One region of the Alkaliphilus metalliredigens QYMF genome, then DNA from elsewhere that is predicted to be linked to it. Evidence: riboswitches for the same ligand, from Rfam matches in the RefSeq annotation. Region 1 holds a riboswitch; the other holds the start of a gene.
The links. A riboswitch is a leader RNA that binds a small molecule or an ion and turns the genes downstream of it on or off. The one in region 1 is predicted to bind cobalamin.
Positions count from the first base shown of each region.

Region 1 (16,500 bases):
AAATTAATTTCTGTATGTTTTCAATTGCTTTAGCAATTCCTTCAAATTTATCATTAGTCATTGAAACACTCATTGTTTGAGATGTCGTGATTGAATCTACTTCTTGCATTGTGCTAACGGTGAGTTCTGTTTTAGCTGTTAACTCTTGAGTAATAGTAGCTATTTGTTGTGTAAATTCACTAGAGTTTTCTGCTAGTTTTCGTATTTCCTCTGCTACAACTGCAAATCCCCTTCCGGCGTCCCCTGCTCTGGCTGCTTCTATAGCAGCATTTAATGCTAAAAGGTTTGTTTGCTCTGCTATACTTCTAATCATTTGGCTAGCAACTTCTATTTTTTGTGCACTTTCATTGGTATTAATAATAACGCCATTTATGATTTGTAAAGCTTCATTATTAGATTCTGTTTTTTCTACTAAGTCTTTAATAATTTCAGAGCCTTCATTTTTTAGGGTATTAACGACATCAATCGAAGTATTTAATTCCTGAACATATTGCTGATCATTTTCTATCAATTTACCTAATTCATTAATACTTCCTGCTCCAAGTTCTGTATCTTTGGCTTGTTCACTTGTACCCCTAGCAATCTCTTCAATTGTTTTTGCTACTTCTTCTGCTGCTATGGCGGATTGTTCACTGGTGGCAGTCAATGCCACTGATGAAGAAGCCACTTGATCGGAAGTATTTACAATTTGTTGGATGAACTCCCGTAGACTGTTTGTCATTAACGTAACATTTTGATGGAGCTGGCCTAGTTCATCCTTGCTTTTAATATCTACATTGTCTTGCTTAAGGTTACCACTGGCTATTTTTTTTGTGATTTCATTAATTAGAATTATCGGTGAGATCAGCTTCATGCTGAAGAGTATTGCAATTATAACTGCGATGAAAATACATGTTGCAGAAATAATCAAAAATATCCATTTTAAAGAATGAACATTTTGTTGTATTTCAGCTTGTTCAACAGAAAGTCCTAAATACCATGGTGTGTTTCCCATAATATTCACAGGAACAATTGTTGTTAAGTATTCACTTCCATGCAGATCATGTTCCAATAAAGCATAACGAGAATCATCTTGTGATTCTTTATGATCCCATATATATTTTATGGGGTGTTGTTGCATGCTCTCAGATTCTGTAATTAATTCGCCTAGAAGGGAATCCTCTGCTCCATGGGCTAGTATCATACCATGTTGGTCAAAGATAAAACCGAATCCTGTTTCCCCAAATTCCAATCCAGTGATTATCTCTTGTATTCTATCTAATTCTAATGTTGCATAACCTACTCCTTTAGTCATATTTTCTTCATTCATGATTGGCGATACAACAATCACAGATAGTTTTCCAGATGTATTTGATACCAGTACATCAGAAATCATTGACTCATTTGTAGTCATTGTATGGGTAAAATACTCCCGGCTAGCAATGGAACCTTCTTCACCGATATAATTCCATCTCGTTCCTTCTGCATTTGCCATGGAGATATTGGCAAATGTATCTTGAAAAGAGGGAAATACCCTTGCTAATTCCGGAACAGCTTCTTCAGGGTTAGCATCAAGCAAACCTTTAAGGCGAGAAAAACCTTCTACCTTGGAAATCGAATCTACTAAAAACAGCTCTACTTCTTGAGTTCGTATATCAACAGCACTTTTTAAGAGGTCATCATTTGATTCCAGCATAGACCTCTTAGAAAAGGTGTACCCCCCAAATGATAACAAAGATAAAGATAGTACAATTAACAGCGAAATTACTAATGATAATTTTAAGCGAATACCCATATGTAATCATCTCTCCTATCTCTTCTGTAATCTGTAAATACAGCTGTTTATAAAATACTGAATCTCTTATAAGTTCAATTCTAATGCTTCATGACAGTTCACCACCTTCCTTAGTTATTAAATTGCAACACAAGTTTGGATTTCCCATAAGAGCCTCTTCAAAGAGTACACAAATTCCATAAAAAAATAAAATACACCTGATCAAAATGGTAAAATGGAAGTGGCTAAACAGCCTCAAATACCATATTATGGGTGTATTTCCATAAATTCACAATCGAAGTTGCTACCCCTCTACTATTACTATAGCACACTTATATTTGATTCAGAATGCATAGATGACATTAATCATGTAAATGATCTGATTGTCCTAAAAAACATCAGTAAAAGATGCAATACTTACTATCACCACCACATTTTTCCTCACTAAAAAAGGCAGTATGAGAAAATTCTTCATACTACCCACTCATATTTATAATCTAAAATATGTCAATTAACCAATCGAAAGAACCGTCCCCCAGATTCACCCCAGATTCATGCTTCAAAAGCTATCACAGAGGATAATAATTTCTTAGCATATTCATTTTCAGTTCTCGCTAGTTCTGTTATAGGCAACCTTTCTTCTATCTTACCTTTATATAGAAACAGTACCTTGTCACATAAACTGGCCACGGCCTGAAGATCATGGGCTATAAACAAATAGGTAAGATTTAAATCAGTCTTAAGCTCTTTTAATAAATCTAATATCTGAGCTTGTATTGAGACATCTAGAGAGCTTATGGCTTCATCCAAAATAACAAATCTTGGCTTGGTAGAAATTGCTCTAGCAATACACACCCTCTGTAATTGTCCTCCACTTAGTTCATGGGGGTATCTATTCAAAAACTGCGATGACAGATTTACTCTATCTAACAGTTGCGTTGCTTTGGTTTTTATATGCTCTTGCTTGCCTCTTATCATCATAGGCTCTGTAATAACTTGTTCTACAGTAAATCGTGGATTTACAGATGAAGTATAGTCTTGAAACACCACACTTATTTGACCTTGGTTCTTCTTTTTCCATACTTGTATACTTTCATCCTCTAAAGTAATCAGCCCTTTATCTGGTTTCTCTAAATCCATGATCAATCTAGACAACGTACTTTTACCGCTACCACTTTCTCCAATCAAGCCAACGCACTCACCTTCTTCAATTTCAAAACTAATTCCAGAAAGAACTTGTATTTGATCTTTTCTAAATAGGCTCCCTGCCTTTGAATAACTTTTATATACATTTTGAACTTTTAACATTTATAACTTTAACCTCCTCCCTATTCATAATTTTGTGAAAAGGCTGTGAAAGAGCAATGCGAGTTTCTACTAAATAGCGAGTATAATCATTTTTAGGTTCTTTAAAAATCTGATTTGCATCTCCGTACTCTACACAAGCACCACCCTTCATCACCAATACTTTTTGTGCTAACCTCTGCACAACACCTAAATCATGGGATATAAATAAGATCGCAGTGCCGGTTATACTTTGTAATAGTTCAAACTGTTCTACCACATCACGCTGATTGATAGAGTCTAAAGCAGTGGTAGGCTCATCGGCTATAATAATATCTGGCTTCATAACCATAGCAATCGCAATCATACTCCTTTGGAGCATGCCACCTGATAACTGATGAGGATATTTTTTCAGTACATCTTTTGCATCATAAATACTCATCTTATTCATAGCTTCTATCCCCATTGCCCTTGCATCCTTCTTTGACACCTTTAAATTCTCACAAAGGGTCTCTTCTATTTGATAACCTATAGTATAGAGAGGATCAAAAGCTGTCATTGCATCTTGTAGAATCATTGAAATGTTTTTACCTCTGATCTTTCGCATGGCACCAGAATCATTTCTTTTGATTTCTTTTCCATGAAGGAAAACAGTTCCCGTTACTTCCAGCCAAGGATTGGTCAAATTTAATATGGCCTTGCATGTCATAGACTTACCACTACCGCTTTCCCCCACAATGGCAAGACAGCTATCGGGTTCAAGAGAAAAGTTCAGATTGTGAAGGATTCTTTCCCCGTTACGCAAATCAACTACAGACAGATTCTCCACTTTCAACAAACTCATTGTTTTTCACCCTCCTATCCATATGTTTAGGATCCATAATATCCCTCACTTTATCTCCAATAAAATTAAAAGCCGCCACCACCGCTAATATAGCGATACCAGGAGGAATCATTTTTGTGGGATGTGTAATCATAATGTTTTTGGCCTCGTTCAGCATCATGCCCCATTCCGGAGTTGGTGCCTGCACCCCTAGCCCTAAGAAAGATAATGCAGAAACACTCAATATAACTGCTCCTGTATCTAAAGAGGCTAATACCACGATTTCACCTAGAGACCCCGGTAACAAATGGTTTTTCATAATATGAAAGGGACTCCCACCCACTACCTTAGCAAAAGAAATATAGTTTTTATCCATATACTGTATCACAATGGATCTTATCATCCGAGTATACCAAGCCCACTTGGCAATAATATTAGCTATAACGATATTACCCAGTCCAGGCCCTAGCATTCCTACGATGGCCAGTATCATCACTTCACTAGGAAAAGATAGCATCACATCACATAAACGCATGATGATCTCATCTATCCACCCTCTAAAGTACCCTGACACAAACCCCAATATTGTTCCAATAGAAATAGTGGCCAGCGTCGTCCAAATAGACATCCACACTGTAGTACGGATCCCATAGAGTAGCCGAGAGAAAATGCATCTCCCAAGCTGATCTGTACCAAAGGGATATTGTAGACTGATACCAGAAAGCTTTTCTGTAATATTTGTTTCCACAGGATCATTGGGAGCAGCTACCGGTGCTATAACTCCCAACAGAATAATCGTCACAAGGAAAAACAAACATACCCCCGCAAGCTTATCTGATTTAATTTTTTTCCAAATATACATACTATGTTGTCCTCCTTATCCTAGGATCTAAGGATGCACTAATAATATCTACAATTAGATTACATACCACAAACAATAGAGCCATCATAACAATATAGGCTTGAATGATAGGATAATCTCGATTAAATATAGCACTAACACACAATCTTCCAATTCCCGGCCATGCAAAAATGTTTTCTACAATTACAGTTCCAGCTATAAGTTTAGGAATTGACATCCCTAGTGCCGTAATAGAGGATTGGATTGAATTTCTAAATATATGTTTCGTGACAGCCCAATTCTTTAAACCCCTTATACGGGTATACAGTACATAATTCTCATTTTTATTTTGTATCATGTTATTTCGAATCAATCGCGTATAGATGGAAATATAGCTTAAGGATAATGTAGCTGCCGGCAAAATCACTGAGCTAAAACCACTCATCCCACTGGTAGGGAACAAGTCCAATTTTACAGCAAACAACCACATTAGTAGTAGCCCCACCCAGAAGTTAGGCATTGCCGTCCCAACAAATATGATTCCTCGTATTATTTTATCTCCTATAGAGTCTTCAAATATAGCGCATAAAATCCCTGCCACAATACTAATTCCCAAAATCATGATCAGTGCTATTGCTGCCAAATATAGTGTAGCAGGTAATGCGCTTAGCATTTCATCTGAAACTGACTTGTTATTTATATAACTATTTCCAAAGTCAAAGCGAAGACTATTTCCCAACCAAATAATATACCTTTCAAAAAAAGGTTTGTCTAAACCTAACTCTTCCCGCATGGCTGCTACAGCTTCATCGGTAGGGGTAATTTCATTGACCCTTAGGGCAACTTCTGCCGGGTCACTGGTGTTTAAATTAATTAGCAAAAACGAAATGAAGGTTATTCCTATTAATATCGGTATAATAAATAATATTCGGCGAATTATATAATTTCTCATTGATTGCCCCCCTTACTAATTCAGATCTAAACATCATCTTTTACATAGGATTCCTTACCTAGTAAGGAATCCTATGTTTAGCTTTATTGCTGAAAATACATGTTTTCAAAAGGTATCTCATATTGGGATGTATTAAAACCAACACCTCTTAATGAAGGTTCATATACCGCTTTTGTTCTAGAATAAGTTAGTGGTATGTATACACTGGCATCGTGGATATAAGTTAGTATCTCATTGTACATTTCCTGTCGTGTATTTTCGTCGGTTTCTATCATAACATTTCCAATCATTTCATCTAGCCACGCTTTTTTTTCAAGTCCTACTTGAGCCTGATAGTCACCATGGGCTGGGATTCTCCATGAAGATACGTAGGATTGAGGGTCGTAGGGAATACCCCAAGATAAGGAATATTGAAGGTCAAAATCTCCTGTTTTTTGTCGATCTAAGAAGGCTTGTTTTTCTTCACCAACTATTTTCAAGTTTACACCTGCATTTTTTAAATTATCTTGCATATACTCACTGATCATACGTTCTTGACTATTATCGGAATTGTAATAAATAGTGATTTCCATTTTAGCACCATCCTTGTACCGATAACCATCATTACCTAAAGTCCAACCGGCTGCATCTAAAAGTTTTGATGCCTTATCTATATCATAGGACCTTTTTTCCAAGTCTACATTGCAATAGGCAACAGTAGGAGACAGTACGGTATCTGCTACGGATTCCGAACCATTAAGTATACCCTCGGCGATGCCTTCTTTATCTATGGCGTATTGCAAGGCTTCTCTTACCTTGATATCTCCTGTAATCTCTTTATTTGAATTTAATAGGATGGCCCTAGAAGCTATGGGCTCACTCATTACAGTAACATATTTCCCCCTATCTTCTAAAGCCTTAAAGGAATCTAAATCAACCATGTCTCCATCAGCTCCAAATAATAGGTCAATCTCTCCCTTTTCAAGGGCAAGAAGTATGGTTTGATGATCCGGCATAACTTGCCATTTAACGGCATTAAGCTTTGCTTTTTCACCCCAGTAGGATTCATTGGCAGTAAATATTGCATACTGATTTTCTTTATGCTCACTAAGCACCCAAGGACCTGTTCCAATGTAACCATTTACTCCTTCTTTCGTGTTGCCATCAATAAAGGAGTTAGGCGATATAAATCTAAAGGGTCTCGTTAATGCCAATTCGCTAAGGGTAGGATAATAAGCATTTTTTAGGACTAAATCAATGGTAAAGTCATCTATAATATCCACATGATCGATTTGATTTACTAGCTCTAACCATGCATGTCTTTCGAAATTATTCATGACGGCATCGATATTCATCTTAGCTGCTGCTGCATTGAACACCTCTCCGTCAGTAAATTTCACATCTTCCCTCAATTTGAAGGTATAGGTCTTCCCATCCTCTGATATCTCCCAATTTTCAGCTAACCAAGGTTTTACCCCCTCGTCTGTATTTATTACTAAGGATTCAAAAACCATATTTTGTGCTGCCATTTCTCCAGAGTAGGTATGGGGGTTAATATCCCTTATATCCTTGGTACTGGCGTATACCAGCTGTGTTTTTTCTTCACCAATATCTCCACTTGCTTGTGTTGTCGCTGTATTACAGCCTACCATAGAAAAACTTAATGCTAAAACCAATATCATCACTACTATTTTATTGCATTTCATTGCTTTTCCTCCTCCTAATTTAAAATAGATCTAATATTATAACTCTTATCAACTGAAGATTTCACCAGTACAGTTGCTGTTATTAACAAATTTCTGCAACAAAAAATCTCCTTAACTACATAAGGAGATCATTGGTAAAATAACCTGTATTTTATCAAAACATACCCCCCTATCCTCCGTAGAGTTGTGATTTATAATAATAGGCAGGTCTTCTGACTCAAGTATCATCACAGTGCAAAGCCTTCCCATATCAACAGTGGCATATTTTGCACTACTACTCTTTTACAGCGGCGGGACCGTACAGGATTTACACCTGTTTCCCTTTTAATTGAAGGCTCAACTTCCTTGATCCTTCAAACCTATTATCGTAGAATATTAGATTTTTAACAATTTCAGTATATATTGTATATTGTTTCCTGTCAAGAAATCAAGGGGACGGTTCTGTTGATTAAATACAGAAGGTAATGGGACAATGATTCAATTCATCGTCCCATTACCTTCTCTTATTTTTTGACGACCTTCAGCTCATTTTATATGTAAAAGACTTTGAGTTTATGTCATAATGGAAGTAATACTTTATCTATATCATCGTATTTTATTTGTTTCTGGAACTTAAGAGGAGGTTACACTTTTGGAATCAAAAAAAATGATAAATCTGTCATTCCTGTTTATTGTTAATTTTTTAGTCATGGTCATCTTTAATTCAACTTTCACTTTACTTCCACTCTATATACTAAAACTTGGTGGCACTGAGTTTCACTCGGGTCTTCAGACCGCCTTGTTTTTTATTACTGCTATTTGTCTGCGCTTCTATTTCGGACCCTTGGCAGATCGTGTTGGCCGCAAAATTCCCTTACTCATAGGAACTGCCTGCTTTGCTCTAACCTCATTATTATTTTATTATAGCAATAGCCTCTGGTTATTGACTTTAGCCCGTATGCTTCAGGCCCTTGGCCTATCTGCTTTTCTATCTAGTTCAATTTCTGCTGTTGCTGATATGGCTCCAGTAAATAAAGTGGGTACTTATATGGGGGTTTACAGATTGATCGGCGCCTTTGCTTTATTGGTGGGTCCCGCTACTTCATCCTTCATTATGAATCAATTTAGCTTTGGATTTTGGTTTATGACTTGTTTTTTATTTGGTCTTATTGCTCTCATTCTTCTATTTAAAACTCAATTTGTAGAAATCACTCAATCTACAAATTTAAGGATTTCTAATTCCATGTTATCAGTTTTGCTTGATAAAAAATATTGGGCGATCTACTTAGGCATAGGATTAACTGCAACCTCCTTTGGCGCCTTACTTTCCTTTGTGACACTTTACATTTCCAGAGTGACCGAAATCAGTAACCCTGGTATTTATTTTACTTTTTTTGGAATTGCTAGCATTTTCTCCACTCTTATCTCAGGACATCTATCTGATCGTTGGGGACGTTCAATGGTGGCCTGGCCAGCCATAGGCCTTCTAGGTTTGGGTGTTTCCATACTGTACTACCTAGATTCCGGTCAATATACGATTTTAATCATTAGCAGCCTGCTAACTGGTATCGGGTTTAATGGTGGTATTTCTGTCTTGTCTGCTTGGTTGGTTGATTTATCCCCCGTCAGCACAAGAGCCACTGTATTATCTGTACAAGAGAGTATCATTGATTTTTCCATTGGTCTCATTGCTCTTGCACTTGGTTCTTTAAGTAGCTCAATTGATTTTTCCATTTCTTTCCTATTCACTGGGCTGATTGTTGTGGTCTTTGCCATTTCATTGATTATTAGAACCAATGCCTCTTCTGCGACTACCCTTAGAGGTTAAAATAATGAGATTACTTTATCCTCTATGAGCTCTAGGGTTCTAATTAATTATCCTAGGCCCGTTACCCTTTTAAAATATGTAAAATATATTTTTACTTTAAAAAAGAGAAATCCTAAAATGAAAGAGGATTTCTCTTTTTTTAAATAGTTGATATAGATAAGAAGCGTGACATTGCTTATCCATATCATAACATATTAACAAATGGTTACTAACTACTCTGGTAAAAGTGGCAAATTACATGACCTAACTCTAGAGGGATATGGAATCACCTGATTGTATGGATGGGGATGTAACCTCGCATTTAAATCCTGTGTTGAAGGTCTATCAATCCCATTGTTATTCCCATCAAGCTGACACTTTAATATATCTACAATCAGCATTCCAATCTGCCTTCCAAGTCTTAGTCCTTCGTTTAAATCCGATGGAAAGTGTACGCCTCCATATAGGCGTGAAATAGAGTTCTCTTGGGCTAATTCTTTTAAACGCTCAGCTTCTGGAGGGAAAAAATAACTTAGGATGACTTCAGCTGTTCCCGATATAACAGAGTGTCCTGATGGATAAGCTGGAAATTTTGGAGTACAAATTGCTGTAATCAGTTTTGAATCCAATTGATTTGGACGGGGAACGTCCCAAAGGTATTTATAGAACCAAGTGATGACAAGTGCATCGCTCATTCCCGCCTGAACTGCTGCAATTACACGAGCAGATTGAGCTGGACTAAGGTTATAGGTATCTACCAACCGATCTATGATAGGGGTCCATTGCTTTGTAGGTGGCCCGTCTCCCCAGTATTCTGCAATTTTCCTTTGATCACATGTAATATTCTTTAGTACACGCTTGACAATCGATAGCTCTTTACAGAAATCGATATTGTCTGGATGTTGTATTGTAAGTCTAATCATTTTTCCATCTAGTGTCGTAAATCTCCCAGTTCTACTTCTTTTCATGAAGTACAAGGGCCATGAACCAGCGGCTGGGTCAATTCCTATGGGCTTTCGTGTTTCTCCAGCATAAGGCAAGCAGGACCATTTCTTGTGAGCCTTTTTATGGACTTTACCTTTGTTTGGCTTATTTATCTTTATGTTTTTGTTATGAAATCTTAGATATTCTACTGCTATGTTAGAGCGTATCACGATCTTCATAATTATCCCCCATCACTACATAATATTGATTATTACATTATATGAAGGGAAATTGTCTATGTTACTTGAAATATATAAGTCACTGAAGGACTTTTTTAGATGTCCCTTGAAACCACAAGTCTAATCTGGTTTCCCGAAGGATCCTCAGTGATGAATACACCTTCTTCCTTTTTTACCTGATAATTAAGATCCCTTAGTTTCTTTATGACTTTTTCCCTAGCTTCATCACTAGGAAACACAACAGAAAATGAACTCATGCCCACACTATTTTCCGAAGGCGCAGGAGCGCCTATTCCGTTCCAGATATTTGTTCCTATATGATGATGATACTCGCCTGTAGAGAAAAAGACTGCATTCCTTGGAATTCGCATTACCACATCAAATCCCATACCCTGATGATAAAATGCTTCTGTTTTTTCTAGCTCTGACACACTTAAATGTATGTGTCCAATCAGTGCTTCAGAGGGGATTCCTTTCCATTCTTTATCTTCAGCTTCCGCTAACAGGCCTTTTATATCCAATGCCTTTCCTTCTGCTGGCAACACTCCATTCTCCCATTTCCATGTGGAAGGTGGCGTGTCTGCATATATTTCGATTCCATTTCCATCGGGATCCTCTAAATAAATGGCTTCACTAATACCATGATGAGATCCTCCCTGTAATGGATAACTTATTTCTCTTAGTTTCTTTATTATGGTTCCTAAATCAGCCCGGCTCGGTAACAGGATTGCAAAATGATATAGCCCTGTTGTTTGTGATTCCTTTGAAATTATATCTTCAGGCTGCTCAATTTTAATGAGGGGGAGCTTACCATCTGCTGTGAGCGTGATCTTTCCTTCATGATTTTCTAATATAGTAAATCCAAGAACTCCTTGGTAAAAGTTAAGTGTTCTCTCTAAGTCCCCCACTTTAATGTCCACTTGACCAACAAAGGTATTGGGTGGTCGATGATATTTTGACATAATTCACTGCCTCCTTTAAGCCACATAGTGTTTATCTATATAATACCAACTTAAAGATTCCATTAAACTGTCAAGTCATGATCTAATTTTATAATAATCCATGATTGATGTCTCCATGAAGCCACAGGACTTATAAAAATTCAGGGCATTGGCATTTTCAGCAGCCACTTGGAGCATCACTTCACCTGCATTGGCTTCTTTTAGCTTTTCTATAGCCATCATTAGAATTGCTCGTCCAAATCCTTTTCCTCTATACTCAGGTAATACACCTAGACCATATATTCCACCAATTTTAGTACTCAATTGAAGATTGACTTTTCCAATAATCTGTTGATCTTTTTCTGCCAAGTAGATCGTCATCCCCCTCTTTTCTTCCTCTTCTGGTAGTATCAAACCTTCATTTAGATGAGATGCTTTTAAAATATGACAAAATTCATCGCTGAATCGGAGTACAAGCAAAATGCTGAGCAAACCGGAAGTATGGGTTAGAATCATAATTAATCCATGTGAGAAATTAGCCATTACTTATTCTACTATGATATTTATTCTGTCAATTCTATTATACGATTTAATGGCAAAATTAAAAAGCTCCCCTCTGGTTTTGTTTACCAGAAAGGAGCTTTAGGTTCTAATATCCTTAGACTAGAATAAACCTTGTAGATTTCAGTGGTTCTTTGATTGCATAACTTTTTTCAATATCCTAATTCCTTCCGTTATCATCTTTTCATCTACATTTCCATAACCAAAGATTAATTGATTTAAATGCTCATCTCTGCGAACTGCATATTCCCTAACACAGTGGATATTTAGACCTTTACTTTTTAGTTTGTCTAAGTGCTCTTTTGTAAAGATTATGTCTTTCCATTGAGCGACTAAATGCATACCTGTGGATTCTCCCATTATTTTTATATCAGGGAAGTTAATTTTTAGCTCATGAATTAGCTGGTTTTGCCTTCTTTTATAAACCTTTTTCATTTTTCTAATATGCTTGAGTAATTGTCCTTCCTCTATAAACCTTTCCAATGCCAGTTGAGTCAGGGTTTCTGTATGTAGATCGGAGATGTATTTCTCTTTCCTGCAATTATCAACCAGTTTTTCTGGAAGAATTAAATAACCTATCCTTAGGGCAGGAGATAATATTTTACTAAAGGTCCCAACATAGATGACATTTTCTGGTGCCAAGCCTTGAATGGAGGGAATTGGGTAGCCTTCATATCGATATTCACTGTCATAGTCGTCTTCAACGATGTAACAGTTTTTTTGCTTTGCATACTGGATAAGCTCTAGCCGTCTTGCAATAGGCATCACTCCACCCAGTGGAAATTGATGGGAAGGAGTTACTAGGATTAGTTTAGGATGTAGCTCCTGGGGAAGTAATCCTGTATTGAGTCCCTGTTCATCTACGGAAATTGATATACCCCTAGCTCCTCTTCTTTCAAAGGATTTTCTAATCTCTATATTAGTAGGGTCCTCACTGATGAAGCAATCCTCTTCTTTTAATAGTACTTGGGCAATAATCCCGAGGGCTTGCACAGCACCATTAGTAATAATAACCTGATTTTCATTACATTTAACATTTCTCATTTGCTGTAAATAATCTACCAATGTTTTTCTTAATTTTAGATGTCCCATGGTTTCTGAATACCCTAAATCGCTTGGTTCTATTTCTGCGCAAATGCTTTTATAAATTTGCCCCCACTTATTATGAGGAAAGCAGTCTAGGGCAGGTATGCCGGAACGAAAATTTATTTTTATTGATGGTTCCTGATTTTTTGATAGGGTCTGTTTTGGTGTTGATGGACTTTCTTTTATCGTATCTATTTGAAGTCCTTCGGTTATATAGGTCCCCGAGCCTTCATGGCTCTGTATATAGCCTTCGCTCATTAATTGATCATAAGCTTCTATCACCACATTTCTAGAAACATTCAGTTCTTGTGCTAGGGCTCTTGTGGAGGGGAGCTTATTCTCCTCTTTTAATTTGCCAGATAATATCATATCTCGAATCTGACTATACATTTGTTGAATGATAGACATATCACTTTTTTTATTTATTGTAATCCAAATCATTTTCACCCCTCCAAGTGGCTCTATTAAATTTAATTAAAAGCGGATCTACATCTAACCACTTCTCTCATGCTATTATAATACCATAAAATGAAACTTAATTTAGAAGGAGTGGTTTGATGAAACAATCTTATCGAGCATATGTAGAAATGACTTTAGGTATGTTCATATCAGGAAGTGCAGTAGTGGTTGGAAAAATCGTGGTAATAGATATGCCCATTTTCTTATTTCAGATATATAGCTTAGCTATCGCCCTGATTTTTTCAGGAATGATTCTTTTATGTAGGAAAGAGGGCTCTAGTGTAGTACAGCTTTCTAAAAAAAACCTAGTAGTTTTGTTTTTCCAGGCCTTGATGGGTACTTTCTTATATCGTGTATTTCTATTATATGGTCTTCGTTTTACTAGTGCTAGGGAAAGTGGTGCTATTCTTAGTACCATTCCAGCTGTGATTGCCCTTTTATCTTGGATTTTTTTGAAAGAAAAGATTCGCTCAAATACCATTTGGGGGATATTTTTTAGTATTCTTGGAATTATAGTTTTTAATTTCACTACTTCTAGTACTGATATTGCTCTTTCCTATCGTCTATTTGGTAATCTTCTCGTTTTTTTTGCTGTGCTAGGAGAGTCTTTATTTACATTTTTACGGAAAAAGCTTTCACCTGTGCCGTCGCCTCTTGTGAGTACCTTTATGGTTTCTTTCTATGGCTTTATGCTCGCTTTGCCCCTTGCTTTATATGAGCAGTATCATTTCAACTTATCTAGTTTAACCTATAAACACTACTTTGCAATACTTTATTATGGTGCTTTTGTAACGGTACTTTCCTTTTCTCTATGGTTTGCTGGAATATCAAAGGTATCCGGCAGTACAGCAGGTGCCTATTATGGTATTTTTCCTATAAGTGTATTTCTTCTCTCTTATTTTATACTAGGTGAACCTATTTATCTTAAACATATTGTGGGCCTTCTCTTCATTGTTTCTTCTATTATATTACTATCTAAGCAATCTACTGTTAAAGATATCCAAATCGCATCTCATCCAGAAACACACAAGGATAAATAAATAAATCAATGATTTTCGTAAAGGCAAGTCGGGACAATCCTTGCTTGCTTTACGCTAAAACCCTCTTCATATAAGGTATTTAAATAATCTGTTCCCATCCTATCATAAACAGGATATCATAAAACCCAATACTCATTAAATCGAATTTACAACTCTATTACATTAGTTAATTACCATATGTGCTAAAATAAGAACGGAGGTGGTTTTATGGCACACATTCTCATCGTCGAGGATGAACAATCCATAAACGACCTTATTGCTATGAATCTCGAGCTGGTAGGCCATACCAGCACACAGGTCTATGAAGGCAATGAGGCGCTTGAATTCATAAAACAGAATACTTATTCACTGATTATCCTAGACATCATGCTTCCAGAGCTAGATGGTTTTTCCCTGATGGAATATGTTCCTGAGAACATACCTGTAATTTTCCTCACTGCCATGGGTAATCTATCTGATCGAGTCAAAGGACTTAAACTAGGTGCAGACGATTATATTGTAAAGCCCTTTGAAACCATTGAACTGCTGGCCCGTATCGAAGCTGTACTCCGCCGTACCCAGCGATCTTTAAATATTTTTTCTCTTGATAGTACCGTTGTAAACCTAGAAAGCAGAGTCGTTACGGTGAACGGAGATGAAATTGAACTTACCCTTCGTGAATATGAATTACTGGAAATACTCATTAAAAATAGAAACATCGCACTATCTCGTGAAAAACTGCTGAAATTGGCCTGGGAGTACGACTACTTCGGAGAGACCAGAACAGTAGATGTACACATTCAGAAACTGCGTAAAAAATTAAATTGGGAAAACAAAATAAAAACTGTATATAAGATGGGGTATCGATTGGAGGTGGATCAGTGAAGTTTTGGCAAAAAGCATTTATTGGCATTCTAATCATTTTCATTGTATCCATCAACATTAGCTCATACCTGACTTCTAAACATAGTTTTTCCCTTAATATGCAGCGGGATAAGAATCGAGCACTGGGTGAATATCACTTCATCAGGAATGGTATTCTTGAAGCAATTAACAGTAATTACTATCGTGAAGAAGCTGAGATACCGCCCGCCTCTATGGAAAGTGTGATGCGGTCCTATGCTAACTACTATAGAAAGCAAGATGTATTCTTAGAACTGAAACACTCCAATGATCTTCTTTTCACAAATATCCCTTTTTCTGTCCCATACAGCACAGGTAATGAAGAATTAGATTGGAATGCTGTTGAATTACAAGTTCTATCAATCAACGAAAAAAGATACTTATATATCTCTGGGAGAGTCCATGGGCAACACCAAGATTATGCCCTTGCCTATGTTCGGGATCTATCTGAACTATATGATACCCACTCACAACTTATTCGTTATCTCATTACGGTCAGTGCCTCAGTTGAGATCGTGTTGACATTGGTATTGCTACTGTTTTTAAGAAAGCTTACTCAGCCTATAAGAATTATGCAAACAGCTACTCGTAAAATATCTAGCGGCGTATATGACGACCGAATCAGTATCCCAGGCAAAGATGAGTTCCATGACTTAGCAGAAAACTTCAATCAGATGGCTTCCAGCATACAAGAAAAGATTACTGAGCTTGACAAAAATGCTCAAGATAAACAGCGTCTCGTGGACAATCTAGCCCACGAGCTGAGGACACCCCTTACAGCCATTCGTGGCTACGGTGAATATTTACAAAACGCTAATGCAAGTGAGCAGAATCGCATAAAAGCAACTGGTTATATTATTAGTGAAACTGATAGAATGCAAAACTTAGCATTTAAACTACTGGATTTAGCTCTCATAAAAAATAGTAAACTGGATGTTCACAGAATAATACCTTCTGAGCTGCTTCATCAGATAAGATTAGTATTAGCCCCGAAGTTAAAAGAAAAATCTATCAAGCTTGATATTCATTCCTCATTAAATGAATTATCGGGAGATTTTATCCTTCTTCAATCACTATTGGTAAACCTTGTAGACAATGCAGTGAAAGCATCTACCGAGAATTCTTCCATACACCTGTCTGCTTATTTGGATATTGTACCAATACTTGAAGTAAAGGACTTTGGGTGTGGTATGGATGAGGAACAAACTGCTTTGGTATGTGAACCCTTTTATCGGGTGGACACA
Region 1 covers NC_009633.1:4,840,714-4,857,213, forward strand. The annotation lists gene AMET_RS24665 (methyl-accepting chemotaxis protein) at 1-1,675, opposite strand, end outside; gene AMET_RS23570 (ABC transporter ATP-binding protein) at 2,306-3,061, opposite strand; gene AMET_RS23575 (ABC transporter ATP-binding protein) at 3,036-3,881, opposite strand; gene opp1C (nickel/cobalt ABC transporter permease) at 3,844-4,722, opposite strand; gene opp1B (nickel/cobalt ABC transporter permease) at 4,724-5,653, opposite strand; gene nikA (nickel ABC transporter substrate-binding protein) at 5,737-7,338, opposite strand; cobalamin riboswitch at 7,524-7,716, opposite strand; gene AMET_RS23595 (MFS transporter) at 7,970-9,145, shown strand; gene AMET_RS23600 (vanadium-dependent haloperoxidase) at 9,358-10,287, opposite strand; gene AMET_RS23605 (VOC family protein) at 10,383-11,249, opposite strand; gene AMET_RS23610 (GNAT family N-acetyltransferase) at 11,325-11,771, opposite strand; gene pdxR (MocR-like pyridoxine biosynthesis transcription factor PdxR) at 11,913-13,316, opposite strand; gene AMET_RS23620 (DMT family transporter) at 13,433-14,374, shown strand; gene AMET_RS23625 (response regulator transcription factor) at 14,582-15,238, shown strand; gene AMET_RS23630 (sensor histidine kinase) at 15,235-16,500, shown strand, end outside.

Region 2 (16,500 bases), 630 kb from region 1:
AATGTCATTGTGGGAGCTGATGGAAGCATCTGTCATGCTGTCTCTGGCCACTATGTGAAAGCCCATGAGGCAGGCTGTCAGGTTGTGCAAGAAATGGACGGTGTTGAAATTCAAGAAAAGGCGGATCTAGTTATTGCAAGCGCCGGTGGATATCCAAAGGACATCAACCTGTATCAAACCTCCAAAACACTGATTAATGCAAAGGAAGCTGTTAAGGATGGCGGTACGATCATCATTCTTAGTCAATGTATTGAAGGCTTTGGAAACGATCATGTGCAAGAGATTATTCAAAACTATGACACCGTTGTGGAAAGAGAGAATGCATTGAGGGAGGACTTTTCCATTGCAAAGTATATTGGATATTTTGTCAGTGAGGCTGCAGAGAGATTTAATCTAATTCTAGTGTCGGAAATGGAACAATCCTTGGTGGAAAGGGCAAACATAAGGGTGGTAAAAACCATAGAAGAAGCATTGACCCTCACCTATAAAGAGATGGGAAAAAACCTCAAGACACATTTAATGCCTCAGGGCGCCAACACCTTACCACAAGTGAAATAGTTTCAGTGAACTGAAACATCAAGAAATCAGATGGGGAGATGGTTGCTAGAATTTATCATATAAGTTTTAACTTAAATTATATCAAGGATCAGGATTTTGTCGAAAGAGTAGGTGCTGAATTCAAACAAGTTGAAGGACAGATCAAATGAGGATCAAATCACTTGCTATTTGATCTCTCTTCTACTTCTTAACTGTGCCATCAAAGCAGATTCTCCATGTCCTGGATAAACCCTTACATCATCATCCCATTTAGAGACCTTATTTCTGATGGTTTTCCTTAGCATTGCTTCACTTCCACCAGCTAAGTCCGTTCTACCTAAGGCATCACTAAAAACAGTATCCCCTGTGAAGATAACCTTTTCATCCTTGACGGCTAAACAAATACTTCCTGGAGTATGTCCTGGAGTATGAATAACTTCCAGTTGCAATGCTCCCACAGAAATGGTATCCCCATGGGATAACAGCACATCGGGAGTAATTGATACTTCTTTTGCATATTCCCGTTTAGAGTAGTTAATTTCAGGATCCTTCAATCCATCAATTTCTTTTTTGTGAGCATTGATAGGACATTGATATTTTTTCTTTAAGGCTTCCGCTGCTGCTATATGGTCATAATGATAATGGGTTAAGATAATTCCTATGGGTTTCAAATACCTTTTGTCAATATACTTCATAAATGTTTTTGCTTCGTCCCCGGGGTCAATGACAACTGCTTCCAATGAGTTTTCATCATAAAAAATGTACCCATTGGCTTCTTCTATACCAACAACAATTTTTTCAAATTTCATTCTATAATCCCTCCTGTATTTTAAATAATGCACTGATTTTTCAACATTTATTGCATAAATCCCATGTGTGATTTCATCTCATTCTATCATTTTTTTAGATTTAATTATATCCTTAAAATTCGTCTGATGCTACCGCATCGACTCATGGCGCACTTAAATTTAAAACGGGCTTTGTTTAAAATTTCAAGTGCTTAAATAAAATTCGTCTGATGCTACTGCATCGACTCATGGCGCACTTAAATAAAGCCTTTCAAGGGATCGTTTCCTTGAAAGGCTTTTTGTGCATTTTTGTATGATCTTAACGGATCACCAATGTTTAATCACAGCTATCTGGTATCTTTACCCTGTTTTTTATCTTTTCTTTTTCTTTTTCATTGTTTTTTTCTGTTTGATTTGACTTAAGCTTTCGATTATTCACCATATCTTCATTATCAATGGCACCAATGTCTCCGGCTAGCTCATAATTCATTTCTTTGAAAAAGTTTTCATCCATGGCTCTTTTAGGTTGATTTTTCTTCACTCTCATCACCTCGATTGTATTTTTTGCATAATGGCTCCTTATATACAAGGTAATTTGAGGGAGTGTTTTTTGCTATTTATTAAACTTCACTGAAATCTTCTCTCTCATTATATATTCGCCATCCTTAGCACTGTATTCTCCAATTTCTAAGCTTCCCCCTTGGGTTTCCGGTTCCGGATATTCTATTTCTTCATCAAAGCTTCCCCAATTAGGTCCTCCAGTATCTGCCTGTAGGTGTTCTTCATGAATAAGCTCCTCTTCATCATCTAAAATTCTCAAAACAAAGGCTCCTTCGAAGGCAATGATTTTTCCCTTCACTGGGACAGGATTATCGATCTCTTCATCGGCTTCAGGCATTTCAAACTTTGCAAAAACCAACTTATCCTCTAAGTCAAATACATTCCCGTCTACGGTTTGTACCTCGTACTGGCTAGCCATTTCCGACTCAATTCCTAGGATAATCGAGGGATAAGTAAGGGCCTGAGTCACCATTTCATCTTCTCCAGGTTCTCTTATTTCAATTGTGACCAGCCTTGGATACGCATCCTCATCATAGTCCTTCACATGAATGCCATATCCCCCTGTTCTTCGTTCTCCAGCGTTAATTTTAATGTAGGTCATGTCAGGATGCTGGTACACATAGGCGCCTTCTTCCGCTTCATCAAATTGTGCAAACCATTCTCCTGCTTCTTCCAGTACTTCTTCCTCTCCAAAAATTTCGATATCATCCTTTAAATTATCTTCAATGGTATGGGCTTCATCTGGTACCACTTCCTCAGATTCCCCATTGTCTATGACATCTTCTTCCTCTATGGGTTCTTCTGGGGGTGGCGGTTCGCTTTCTTGGGCACAGCCTAATAGGGCAAATATCAATAGTGCACTGATTATTAAGAACAAAATTTTCTTCAATAAAATCCCTCCTTTTTACCATTAGTATTTGATTGGATCCTATATTTTATTTACCCAATTTACCTACATTCTAATTTTTCCCAATAATAGGATTGTATTTATGTACTAAATTGATTACAATTTAAATAAGAATAGTTTGGAGGTGTATCAATGCCATATTTTGTAGCCATTTTAGAAATACTAGATCCTGAAAAGGATGCACAGATTTTAGATATCCATAAGGCTTACTTACAGAAATACATAGCCGAGGGAAAAATATTCGCTAAGGGTCCCTTTACAGATCATACAGGAGGCCTCATCATCTATCAAACCAACTCCTATGAAGAAGCTAAAACCCTGGCAGAAAATGATCCTGTGATTAAAGAAAACACCCGTAAAATGATTTTCAAGCAATGGAAAAGTACATTACCAGAGTAAAAAATGAGGAGAGATTTCATGAAATATATAGCTCCCATCCTGATTATTATCTTAATCGCTGGACTTATAGGACTCTATGGTTTTGGTGTCCTTTTTGTTCTAGACAGTATGAACGCACCACTTCTCATTACGATAATCATTAGCATCGTATTTGTTGGATTAATTGCTTCTTTAGGGTATACACTCATACAACGAATAAAAGAAATTCGAAAGGAAGATGACGATGATCTTAGTAAATACTGATTACATTTCAAAAAAAGAACTAGAAACCCTTACGATCGTAAAAGGCTCTACCATTCAATCAAAGCATTTAGGGAAGGATATTTTAAGTGGGTTCAAAACCTTGGTTGGAGGTGAGCTGACAGCTTATTCCGATATGATGAATGAAGCTCGGGCCATAGCCACTAAAAGAATGGTTGCGGAAGCCCAAGGAGTAGGTGCCGATGCCATAATTAATATCCGTTATGCCTCCAGTGCCGTTATGGGTGGTGCAGCTGAAATTATGGTCTATGGAACTGCAGTTAAATTCGTCTGATGCTACCCCCATCGACCCATCACTGAAGAGAAAAGTAGAGATCCTTCCAATTGATTTACTGGAGAATCTCTACTTTTTTTCATTGTTTTCTCTAATTAATTTAGAAATTCAATAAGTCTCATATGCCTCCTGAAGATGACTGGTATCTCCATAGAGTACGATGCTAGGCAGATTATTTTCTATCCGTATTAAACTGACACTAGTATTTTGAATAAATGGGGGTTCCCATAGCTTTTCTAAGGATTGTTTTTGAAAATGGCCCATAATGGTTTTTACCGTTACCGCATGGGTTACGATTAGTATATTACCTGCAGACTCCTCTTCTATCAATTTATTTATTGTTTTTAATGCTCTCTTTTGAACACATGTAAAAGTTTCTACACTTTCACGATTATATAAGTGAGGCGCTTTCCAAAAATGCTGGTACGCCTTTGGATCCATCTGCTCAATCTCCTCAGTGGTTTTTCCTTCCCAGTTTCCTAATCCAATTTCCCTTATATTATCATCTTTTATAATTTTTAGCTTTCGTTCTCCTTTAATCAACTCCGCAGTTTTGAAAGCGCGACTGCTGGGACTGGCATATATACTGTCAAACTCAACCTTTATGAGATGATCATGTAGCGCTCTTGCGTCTTCTATTCCTCTTTCTGTTAAATTAGAATCCTGCCATCCCTGCATTCTTCTTTGGGTGTTCCATTCTGTCTCTCCATGACGCACTATATATAGATTCAACAACCTAATTCCCCCTTATATCCATTAGTTGGCTCCATTATATCATAGGAGGATAATCACATAAACCTATCCCTTCCATCTGACTTTTTCACTTCGAACATCCACATGAATGAATGTCCTATAGATGCCAATCCCTCCAAATCCGATTCCCTCTGCCACCCTTGCAAGTGATTCTAATTCCATTCCAGGTACCATGATGTCTGCTGCCTTACCTAAAAGATGCTGACTTCTAGGACTGCCTCCCACCTGCTGGTTGTAGCTTGGGGTTCGATAGCCTGAATTGATGAGAACAGGCCTTCCCGTTTGTTCTCTCAGTTCCTGTAATTTTTTCAACACCTGGCTATCTAATCTGACTTGATAACCTCCATCTCCACATTGAAATTCCTTTAACTTAAAGTTTTTTGAAATTTGAATATTATTCATTTAACTCCCTCCTCTTAAAATTTAGCTTATAAATACATTTATTTAACCGCCCTTATATGATAGATGTTTTAAGAAAAAAAAAGTTAGTAGTTCAAAATGATATTGGTCAATACAAAAAAACTTGGTTTAGATGAGAGTCAATCGCCATCCAAACCAAGTTTTCTTTATTTCTCTCAAATAGCAATGTTCTTTTTGCTCTGTACAGAAATCCCACCCATAATAGCTCGGCTATATATTTTAATACACTTCTTACTTTCTCCATCACCGTTTTGACTGGCCTTAGTAGATGCAACGATTCCACCGGTGGCACGATCTAATAGCTCGATCCCTCCCAGTATACTTGTTCCCTCACAAATTACTTGGATATTATCTGGCACCCAAATGTCTATTCCACCCATGATGGCTGTTAAATCTAGTATCACCTCTTCATCAGGTATGTTAGCCAGGGTTAAATCTAGTTCCACGCCACCCATAAGGGCAAAATAAGAACTACTTTCCAAATCCCAGCGATCTCTTTTTCTTTCAATTCCACCCATAATGGCCATATTTGATTTTTTCACCTTGTTACTACCCTTTAGGAAACTCACTCCCACTAGGATAATGATCACAGGCCAAAATAGATTCCAGAATAAAGATAGATCTAAATAAAATAAATCTAGATTTCTTCCAATGAATGTCACCCCGAGAAAAACCAATATCAACCCTGATACGACTTCTCCCTTACTGCCACGGCTGATTAAAGCATCAATTCCCCATAAAACCAATAAAATAGGCCAGTAGGTAGAAATCATATCCGATAATCTCAGTTCAGTAAACCCAAAATTGTTTAACAAAGCGATAACCCCTAAAAATATAATCAATACCCCAACAATCCATCTACTTTTCAAAAAAGACATCTCCATCACATCCCTTCACATATTAATTTATCATTCTATTACAATATAATCATACCCTTTATATGACTTGTCTCGCAATCATATTCAGATATATTCAGTGAGAATCCAGTACATTCGGCTATAGAAGGCAAAATCCTCTGAAGAGATAGAACTCTTCAAAGGATTTCACTTCAATCCACCTTATGTTGGATCAATTAACCCACTCATTCTAATAACCTCAATGCCCTTTTCCTCTAAAGCCTTGGCAAATTCGTTAATCCCTACAGAATCACTGGCCATATGCCCTGCCACAACAACATTTCCTATGTTTTGTTCTCTAACGGACTTAATGACATCCTCTGGCATATGCATGGCGACCAATGTCCCCACACCTGCCTCAAAGTATGCCTTAATCACGTTCTTACCACCGCCTGTTCCTCCGGCCATGGTGACGAAGGTCTTTCCGGCATAATCATCCTTTGCCCCTACCCTTACTGCAGGCTTAGCCATTGTTCTTTGATATTCCGGGAGGGTTTCCAATGCCTTGATGATATCCTGTAAAGTTGCTTTGGGCTGCTCCTTCAACTTTTCATCTAGAAGTCCTTGCACCTTACGCTCTGCTAGAATATCTGTTGGTGTATGAATTCCCATAAAGGGCATCTTTAATAGCTTAGCCGCCGATACAGCCCTATCATAGTTAGAAACATGAAGTCCCCTTTCTATTTCATCTTTTTTTTCCTTCAACGCTTTTTGTGCTTTGTTAATTGGTACCCCTGCCCTGATCATACTGTCTATTTGATTATCCATCACCTTATGTAAGTTAATTCTCGGACTTCCCCCAGAGGGATGATGGGTAATGACTAAATCGACTCCTAAATCTCTTGCCAGCAGCATCTCTGCCAGTTCCATATCTACACCAATGGCCACCTTTTTGATATGTTCACCTTCAACAATAATACCAGAATCCGCTGGTATTTCATTTAATCCAGCTAGTTCTAATGCAATATCCATTATTTCTTTTGTATTCACTACACAGTCCTCCCATTAATAAATTTAATTTAAAAACTTTTCCTTACTCTATTATATGTTGAGTTCAAGAGATTAACAAAGAAACCCAGAAGATAATTTTTTAGACTTCCTGACAATTTTTTTATAATTTCGACAATTAGTTATGATAAACTGATTAATAATATTGGTTTCATGACTAAAGTCCTATTTACATATAGATGCACATCCTAAAATCAGAGGAGGAATTCACTTGCCTATTATCCCAACCACTCATTTAACCCCTGGAGCGAGAACTTCTAGAGACATCGTTGCTAAAAATGGTACCAAGCTTCTCTCTAGTGGCACGGTATTATCTCAATATATTATTCAATATCTCAATCGATGGCAGATAAAATCTGTTTATATCCAAGAAGAATCCATTGAGATTGTCTCCACACGGAAAAGAAATCAACAACAATCCACACAACTTTATGAAAGTACCATTGCTGCAACCGAGGGGATTATGGTGAGATTTAAAGGAATTAGCCGATTGAAACTAAAAGAGATCAGAAAAATCATTGATGACATCAGTAGTTTCTCCGACATTTCATTAACCCTTGACGCAATCACACAGATAAATAATCAGAGCAAGTATACATATCATCATAGCGTTAATGTGGCAATTTACTGTTCCTTTATTGGAAAATCGTTAAAGCTAGAGGATGCGTTACTAAAAAAACTCATCTATGCTGGTTTCCTCCACGATATTGGGAAAACACAAATTTCGCCAAGTATCCTCTCTAAACCTGGTAAGTTAAATGACCAGGAGTTTCAAGAGATTAAATCACATCCTATTTATGGATATCACTTGGTTAGAGAGAATACCCTCTTCAGCCACGATATCGCCCTAGGCGTTCTTCAGCATCACGAAAGAGAGGATGGAAAAGGATACCCACTTGGCATTAATGGAGAACAAATTCACTTGTTTGGCAAAATCATTGCCGTGGCAGATATATTTGATGCCATGACCTCCACTCGCCCTTATAAAGGAAAGCAGTCTGCTTTAAAAATTGCTGAAGAACTTATGAATGATTATTTTGGCGTACTTGATCAAAAGATTGTTAGAACCTTTGTCAGTAAATTATCCGATTTTTATATAGGCTCTAGGGTCATCTTGGAAAATGGAGATGTTGGTGAAATCATTGCCAAAAACCCAGATTCCCCTATGAAGCCATTGATTAAAATAGGTAATAGGTTTATTGACTTGAGTGTCACCCCATCAATGAAAATACTGGATATTCTTGTTTTTTAGAATCTGCCTTGGATTCATTTCCTTAGAAAATCTTGATTTAAATATCATATAAAAAAAGCGTCTTCGACGCTTTCGCTAGGAAACCCTAGGTTTCCTTCGACACCAGCGAAGCTGGCTGAGCACCTTCCTGAGAGCGGGCAGGGGATTCCATCCCCTACAACCCCTATTTTTTATATAATAGGAAAGAGAACTTTCCTATTATATAAAAAAAGCCACCCTCAGGTCCCATGCCTTTGAAGGTGGCTTTCATATTTAAGGATGACATCCATTTTAATAGATTGTTTGTAAATTCTACAGAATCACCACATAATTTTCAGTCTCTTGGAGTGCCTAACAACTCTTTCTCTTTTGCTTTTTTATTCCGTAGAAAGAAAACAGATCCGATGACCACGAATATAGCAACAACCAAGCTTATTTTCTTCCACTTGGAGCCATGATTACTATATACTGCTGGATCCCCTACCTGCCACTCTACACGGTGACCTAACCCATCATCGGCTACAATACGTGTGGCATCTAAATCAGTATCATAATAGAAGTAGCCATTTTCATCTAAGCTTCCTGTTAAAATTTCTGCTCCATTAGAATCATACACCACCACTTCTGTTCTACTAGAAACACTACCATCCTCGTAGTTTACTTTTATCACCCCATCCTCTATGGGCTCAATAAGCATTTTATGAGCATAAACCGGTGATACGGTAAAAGCAAATAATAATATAATCATACAAATAATACTGATACGCTTCATGATTAAACAACCCCCTTGAAATTATTATTTTAATCCATAGTTCAATATCCTATATTCACTTCTATCTACTCTGTTTTTCAAGTAACTTCCCTAATAACGCCCTTCCCTCTTCACTATTTTTAGGCCTTAAGGGAGTATCTTTAAAAATGGAATATAAATTAGGTACTTGTAGCTTGGCTTTTTCCATGAGACTTTTATCTTCAAGTAGCTGGGTAGAACCATGGGCCAATAATTTTCCGTCCCTCAATATAACACATTCATCAGCCCAGCTATAGGCTAAGTCCACATCATGTGTGCTAATGATCAATGTATTTCCCTCTTTATATAATCTTTCTAATATGCATAAAAGTTGTTCAAGGGAATAGGGATCTAATCCTGAAAAGGGTTCGTCCAACACCATGATTTCTGGATTCATAGCAAGAATACCAGCAATGGATACTTTTTTCTTCTGCCCTAAGCTTAAATTATAGGGGGGCCGTTGCTGTAGTTCTTTTGCCCCTACCAAGGATAGTGCTTTATTAACACAGTCATGTACCGCGTCTTCATCATAACCTAAATTTCTAGGACCAAAGGCAACATCATCATAGACCGTTGTGGAAAATAATTGATCTTCAGGATTATCAAAAACCATTCCCACTGCTTTTCTGATTTCTCTAATGTTTTTTTTGTTTATTACATTTCCCATAATTTTTATGGACCCTTCCTGGGGAATAATCAGTCCATTTAAATGATGTAGCAAAGTAGATTTCCCACTACCATTGGCACCCAAAAAAGCAATTTTTTTCTGTTTCTCTATGGTAAGAGATATATTATCTATGGCCAGGGTCCCATCAGGATAATTATAACGCAACCCCTCGATCATAATTGCCTTCATACGAACCACCACTTTTCAATGATATTAAGTGATATGATCACACCCACAAATAAAAATGACTTTATGATATCCCACCTTGTAATAGACTGGGGCTTTGAACTAGATATTCTACCTGAAAATCCCCGGGCAATCATTGCTCTATAAAGCTTTTCAGATCTATCAATTGATTTAATGAGTATCCCTCCCATAACCTCTCCATAGGTTTTAAACGTACGTTTCCTAAATGAAGTATTGAATAGCCTAGAAACCAATGCACTTTGGGTGTTTTTTAAGGTATCCCATAAAACAAAAGTATACCGCCATGACAAAAAAAGAATCGAAATAAAGAAGGGCGGCAGATGCATATGGGACAAAGCATTTAAAAATTGTTGTAGCGGTTGACTTAAAATCATAATAAACATAAGTAAAGAAACAGATAATGCTTTCAAAGTTAATATCAAAGGAAAAACAAACCGATCATTGGTGACTGGAAATCCAGGACCAATGATCAGGGGCACACTCATTAAAGCCAGAAAAGGCAGTAGTAACACCAGCTTAGAGAGTATATACTTGATTGAAAATCCCATGGAGATTACAATGAGCAACAGTAGAGAAAAGGAGAAAATCAGGAGTGATAACTTATCCAAACCAATTAAACCAAATGCTGTCATAAAGCAAGTCATTATTTTGGTCCTAGTCTCCCAGTTTCTCCCCCAAGATATTAATTTTTCGTGACCATTATGATAGTCTGTTCTCTTTGTCGGTTTAGTGGATACCATAAAAGACTCCTTTGTACATCTAATTTATTTAAGATGTTGTTTCTAAAATATGAGGACGAATCCGGTATATAAATGAAATAATAAATCCAGTAAGAATTGCCTCCATTGCAATTAATGGAAGATAGCCTACTGCCAAGACATTAACAACAGAAAAAAAACCTTCACTATACCGACTATCTGTCATAAAAAGAACCAATATCAGTAAGGAAACACAGGTGAAAACAGCAAATCCCCCTATAAAACCAGCCCATATGGCAGGTGATTTTTTGTTACATGTTAATTTCGAATATAGTTTGTAGGAAGCCAAAGCTGGTAAAGCAACAAGCAATGTATTGACTCCCAAAGTGGTAAGTCCTCCATGCTGAAAAATGATGGCCTGTAGCAGTAATCCAATAAAAATAGCAATAGGACTACGCCTACCCAGCATAATACCCAGCAACCCTGCTAATAAAGGATGTACACTACTTGGTCCTATAGGAATACTTATTAATGCAAAGGTAAAGAAAGCCGCCGTCATCAAACTGATTTTAGGTATTTCTTCTTCTTTTATCCCTTTAATCGCATAAATCATAACTCCCCCGGCTGCGATTGAAGTCGTTACAGCCATAGGAAGATTCAAAACACCATCTGACAAATGCACTTGAATCACCTCCAGTTCAAATATACCTTTTAAAATCACCTTGGATGCCCGGGCAAGCATCCAAAGTACAAAATAACATCCTTAATGCTGATGATCACCCTCATATTCAACCATATCTTTTGCCATAAGTTCATTTCCACTGGAATCTAGTACTTGTAAGTCAAATTCTTCTGGAAAATGTTCTACAAATAAAAAGTATTCTCCTGACTTCTCCATATCAATGGTAAAATTGCTTGTATCAGGATTTAAAATCAAGTTATAGCCATATTCATCTTTTGCAACAAAATGAGAATCCGCTGCAATGTCTTCCATGTCAGCCTCCATGATATGAATGGCATGGTGTTCTATGTCTGTTATACCACTCTCTTTTGAGATAAAGGCTATCATACAGCTCTCATCTCCTTCATTTTTGTTGAACTTCAAAGTATAAGTATCTTCTTCAAAGGTATAAACACCGCTCCATTCATAAGGAATTTCGTGTCCATCATCCTCAGCAGTATTCACCTCCTCCTCATTACTTCCACAAGCCACCAAAACTAACATTAATAACGCAACACCAAATAAAATACTTAGTTTTTTCTTCACAACACATCTACTCCTTTTGTGATAATATATTGTGAATATTGTGTAACTGGACATTTTTATAAATAAAAGCCCACACTTACTATGTATGTGCAGGCAATAAAAGGCTATATACTTTGTCTCTATACTGTACATTTAGGAAGAAGAATATAAATCATAGAGAGCAATTCCTAGATATAAAAGCATAAAATCAAAAGCCTCCAAACCCATGCACCGTGGGTTTGAAAAACGTCAAATTAAACAAGTAGGTATCCTGGCTTAGGTTCATCATCTTTTTACACCTTCCCAGATATTATCCAGTGGTATACTTAATAAAAAGACTCCCCATTACAGTGGCGGGACCGCGTTGGATTTTCACCAAACTTCCCATTTCATTTTTAAATGAAAGCTTGTCTAACACAATATTCAATTCGACTTAAGTATAACATTGGAAAAATAATAAATCAACTGTTTTAGCCATGGGACAGAAAATAACTGGTCAAAGATGATGAGGCTATTTTGTGTCAGACAAGGTGACAGCTTCCGCCCATAGCAAACCCTCTGAATACCAATCATTCTCCAGAGGGTTTCTACTCACTATTTACATGTCTTGTTCTTAGCTTAAGAAACTTTAACTATGACATTAACTTACATATATCGTTTGTAAATTCTACAGGATCGTTAATTGTCAGTCCTTCAATCAGCAATGCTTGATTGTATAGTACATTTGTATAGATCTTTAGCTTTTCCTGATCATTGTCAAAGGCTTCCTTTAGGGTTTTAAATACATCATGATTGATGTTAATCTCTAAAACTCTTTCGGCCTTTATTTCTTGATTATTTGGCATTGCACTTAATATTTTTTCCATCTCGATGGTCACATCCCCATCGGTTGCAAGACATACTGGATGGTTTTTTAATCTCTTAGAGGGTCTAACATCCTTGACTTTCTGAGATAATGCTTCTTTCATAAATGCGAACACTTCTTTACTACCTTGTGTTTGCTCTTCTTGCTCCTCTTTTTCATCCTTCTCTTCAATCCCTAAGTCTCCACTAGATACAGACTTAAATTCTTTCTCTTTATAATCTACCAGCACGCGAATAGCAAATTCATCTACGTCATCAGCAAAGTATAAAATTTCGTAGCCCTGCTCTGCCAAGAGCTCTGTTTGAGGCATTTTATCAATTTTTTCAATAGAATCTCCCGAAGCATAGTAAATGTACTTTTGGTCCTCCTTCATTCTACCTACATACTCATCTAAAGTGACCATTTTCTTTTCCTTGGAAGAGTAAAATAGTAACAAGTCCTTCAGTGTTTCTTTATTTTGTCCAAAATCACTGTAAACCCCATATTTGATCTGTCTACCAAAGCTATCGTAGAATTCTTCATAACGTTCTCTCTCATTTTTCAGCAGTAATTCTAATTCACTTTTAATTTTTTCTTTAATTTTTTTAGCAATGATTTTCAGCTGACGATCATGTTGAAGCATTTCCCTTGAAATGTTCAGTGATAGGTCCTCAGAGTCAACCATTCCCTTTACAAAGCTGAAATAATCAGGAAGCAAGTCTGAGCACTTGTTCATGATGAGTACCCCACTGGAATAGAGCTCTAATCCCTTTTCATATTCCTTTGTGTAGAAATCATAGGGTATTTTTTCAGGTATAAACAAAATTGCATTGTACCTGACTGCTCCGTCTGCACTAATATGGATATGCTTTAGTGGCTTATCAAAACCGTAGTGCTTTTCAGAATAAAAAAGATCATAATCTTCCTTTGTTAGCTCATTTTTATTTCTTCGCCACATTGGCACCATGCTGTTGACAACTTGCTCTTCTACTATTTCTTCATATTCACCTTCTGCCCCTTCTTTGGGCTTGCTTGTCTCAATATCCATCTTAATTGGGTATCTGATAAAGTCTGAATATTTCTTGATGATGGTTTTTAACCGATACGCCTCTAGGTAATCCTCATATTTTTCATCTTCTGTATTTTCTTTGAGTTTTAGGATGATTTCTGTTCCAACACTTTCTTTTTCATAGGGCTCAATTGTATATCCCTCTGCACCTATTGATTCCCATTTATACCCTTGGTCACTTCCTAATGCTTTACTAATCACCGTCACTGAATCCGCAACCATGAATGCAGAGTAAAAACCTACCCCAAACTGTCCAATGATATCAAAGCCATCCTTTATTTCATTCTCTTTTTTAAATGTAAAGGAACCACTCTGTGCAATAACACCTAGATTTTCCTCCAGCTCTTCCTTTGTCATTCCAATTCCCATGTCAGATATTATCAGCATCTTATTCTCTTTGTCCGTCGTGATTTTTATGTAGTAATCCTCTTTGTTGAAGATCATGCTTTCATCCGTCAATGCTTTATAATATATCTTATCAATTGCATCACTAGAGTTGGAAATCAGTTCTCTTAAAAATATTTCCTTATGGGTATAAATTGAATTGATCATTAAATCTAGTAATCGCTTCGATTCTGCTTTAAATTCTTTTTTTATCATTGTATTTTTCTCCTCCTATTAAAATTCGTCTGATACTACCATAATCAACTTAATTAGCACTCTATTGAATAGAGTGCTAATTATAATCTATCAAATATACTGGATTTGTCAAGGGCTTTTATCATTTTAGGCGCTGCCCCCTGCTATTTTTACATATTTCCATTTGCCCTGCTTAAATAGCAAATATGACAGTGCCCCAGAGATAAATCTAAGGGAATCATGAGATTGTTTAACATCATTTATATACTGTTGATAACTATTGATAACCATTTTTACTTATCAACAGTATTATGCCCTTATCCACATTATCCTGTGGTTAACTTTAGGTGCACCACAAAATATCGTATCTCTATAGGGCTAAATGAGAATGGTAGGGTAAAATAACACTTAATTCAATGGGTACTTTCCCCCTAAATTTTCATCCTAACAAAGACATCCAATATAAAAGTAGTCGTATATAAAATATTCTGGTAGAATTAGTTTATAATGGAAAAATCATAAGGATTTACTGATTTGGTTCAAGAGAGGGGTAATCTTCATGTTCAAAACAAAAAAGACAAGAGTAATCATGAGTTTTAGTTTTGCCATACTATTTACTTTGCTGTTTTTACCTTTAAGTATGGCCACAGAACAAGCGGACCCTTTTTCTGAAATCCAAGAAAATTTGACTGGCATTTCCCAAGAAGAAAGACAAATCATTGAAAACCTATTTATACTGGTACAGGAAATAGAAGAAATGGAAAATGAAGAAACGGAGCTCCTCCTAGATCTATCAGTCATTGAAGGGGAGTTAAAGGTTTTAGAGAACCTAACCCGTAATGAAGAGTTGGCCTATGAAGAAAGACGAGATGTCTTAAAGCATGTCCTAAAGAGCTATCAAAGAAGAGGTCCAGGCTCCTACCTGGAGATCGTTTTATCCTCAGATAGCCTTTCCGCTTTACTAAGAAGGCTCAACACACTGCGGGATTTGACCCGTAACACCGGAGCACTTTTAGACGAGTTAGCCGAAAGTAAGGAGAAGCTCTCCATTGAAAAATCTAAGTTAACTGAAAAAGCCATGCTAGTGGAAGCAAAACAACAAGAGCTTCAGCAATCCATAGCAAGAAACTTACAACTACAAGTAGAACAGGAGGCGTACTTAGCATCCTTAGAGGATCAAAGAGAATATTACCAAGAGCACTTATCTAACATCCAGAGTGTATGGGATGAGCTTAAGCTCATATTTTCAGCCTCCACCAAAGAATTCTCCCGTATTATTGGAGAAGGAAACCTCCCCACTGATGCCATGGAAATATCCTTTACCTCCTTAGGGATTAAAGGAACCATCGATGAGGATGTGATTAATGCCCTGATCTCGGAGTACTTAGATGTTGAGGAGCTGCGATTTAACTTTCATCCTGGAATGGTTCAGTTAAAAATGCCTAATCAGCATTTGGTACTCACAGGAACATTTGTGATTGAAAATGGACACACATTAAAATTCGTTGCAGAGGAAGGCAGCTTTTACGGGATTTTATTAACCTCCAGCGCCGTAAAGGAATTATTTAAGGAGGGTGCTCTGGTACTCAACCTCAAACCCTTGCTTTTCGGTAATACCCTACGTTCTGTAGAAGTCCAAGAAGGATCCTTAGAATTACTCAGTAGACTCAGATTATTCTAGTCTACCATCAGGAAGGTGGCTAAATCATGATTGAAGCAAAGGGAGTCTATTTAACATACCCCGACGGTACCATGGCTTTACATAACATTGATTTACAAGTTCAACCAGGAGAGATCCTTTATATCACTGGCCCCAGTGGCTCAGGTAAAACCAGTCTTTTGAAGCTTTTACTAGGAATTGAGTATCCCACAGGAGGCTCCCTAAGGGTGTTAGAGCAACCCATGTCTAAGGAGGAAGCTACCAACATCAGGCGTCTACGGATGGTACTGGGCCCAGTTTTCCAAGAATTCAGGCTGATAAAAGGAAGAACAGCCATGGAAAATGTCATGCTGGGCATGCGGTTCCTAGGTCTACCTCATCATCAGATAAAGAAAGATGCCCATGATGCCCTAGTCAAGGTAGGTCTAGAGCACAAAAAATTTGCACCGGTGGAAAACCTGTCCTGGGGCGAAGGGCAACGGGTGGCCATTGCCCGAGCCGTGGCCAGAAAGCCAGCATTAATTTTGGCAGATGAACCTACGGGCAATTTAGATAAGGATAATGCATTGAACATACTATCGCTTTTAAATTCCTTTAGAGATGAAAAAACGGCGGTGGTGATTACCACCCATGCAACCCATTTGATTGAGGAGATCGATGATGGGAAATTTATTCAGATGGAAGCCGGCGGTATTTGCGGTGAAA
Region 2 covers NC_009633.1:541,800-558,299, reverse strand. The annotation lists gene AMET_RS02705 (nickel-dependent lactate racemase family protein) at 1-558, shown strand, start outside; gene AMET_RS02700 (MBL fold metallo-hydrolase) at 723-1,346, opposite strand; gene AMET_RS02695 (hypothetical protein) at 1,663-1,875, opposite strand; gene AMET_RS02690 (Gmad2 immunoglobulin-like domain-containing protein) at 1,939-2,775, opposite strand; gene AMET_RS02685 (YciI family protein) at 2,926-3,192, shown strand; gene AMET_RS02680 (hypothetical protein) at 3,211-3,435, shown strand; gene AMET_RS02675 (YbjQ family protein) at 3,416-3,727, shown strand; gene AMET_RS02670 (histidine phosphatase family protein) at 3,836-4,459, opposite strand; gene AMET_RS02665 (YcbK family protein) at 4,526-4,882, opposite strand; gene AMET_RS24085 (LiaF domain-containing protein) at 5,056-5,778, opposite strand; gene AMET_RS02655 (Nif3-like dinuclear metal center hexameric protein) at 5,959-6,786, opposite strand; gene AMET_RS02650 (HD-GYP domain-containing protein) at 7,016-8,056, shown strand; gene AMET_RS02645 (hypothetical protein) at 8,370-8,807, opposite strand; gene AMET_RS02640 (energy-coupling factor ABC transporter ATP-binding protein) at 8,869-9,681, opposite strand; gene AMET_RS02635 (energy-coupling factor transporter transmembrane component T family protein) at 9,678-10,439, opposite strand; gene AMET_RS02630 (CbiM family transporter) at 10,468-11,139, opposite strand; gene AMET_RS02625 (hypothetical protein) at 11,161-11,664, opposite strand; cobalamin riboswitch at 11,888-12,069, opposite strand; gene htpG (molecular chaperone HtpG) at 12,276-14,156, opposite strand; gene AMET_RS02615 (coiled-coil domain-containing protein) at 14,695-15,816, shown strand; gene AMET_RS02610 (cell division ATP-binding protein FtsE) at 15,843-16,500, shown strand, end outside.
Region 2: another riboswitch for cobalamin. It lies ahead of AMET_RS02625 (hypothetical protein); the one in region 1 lies ahead of nikA (nickel ABC transporter substrate-binding protein).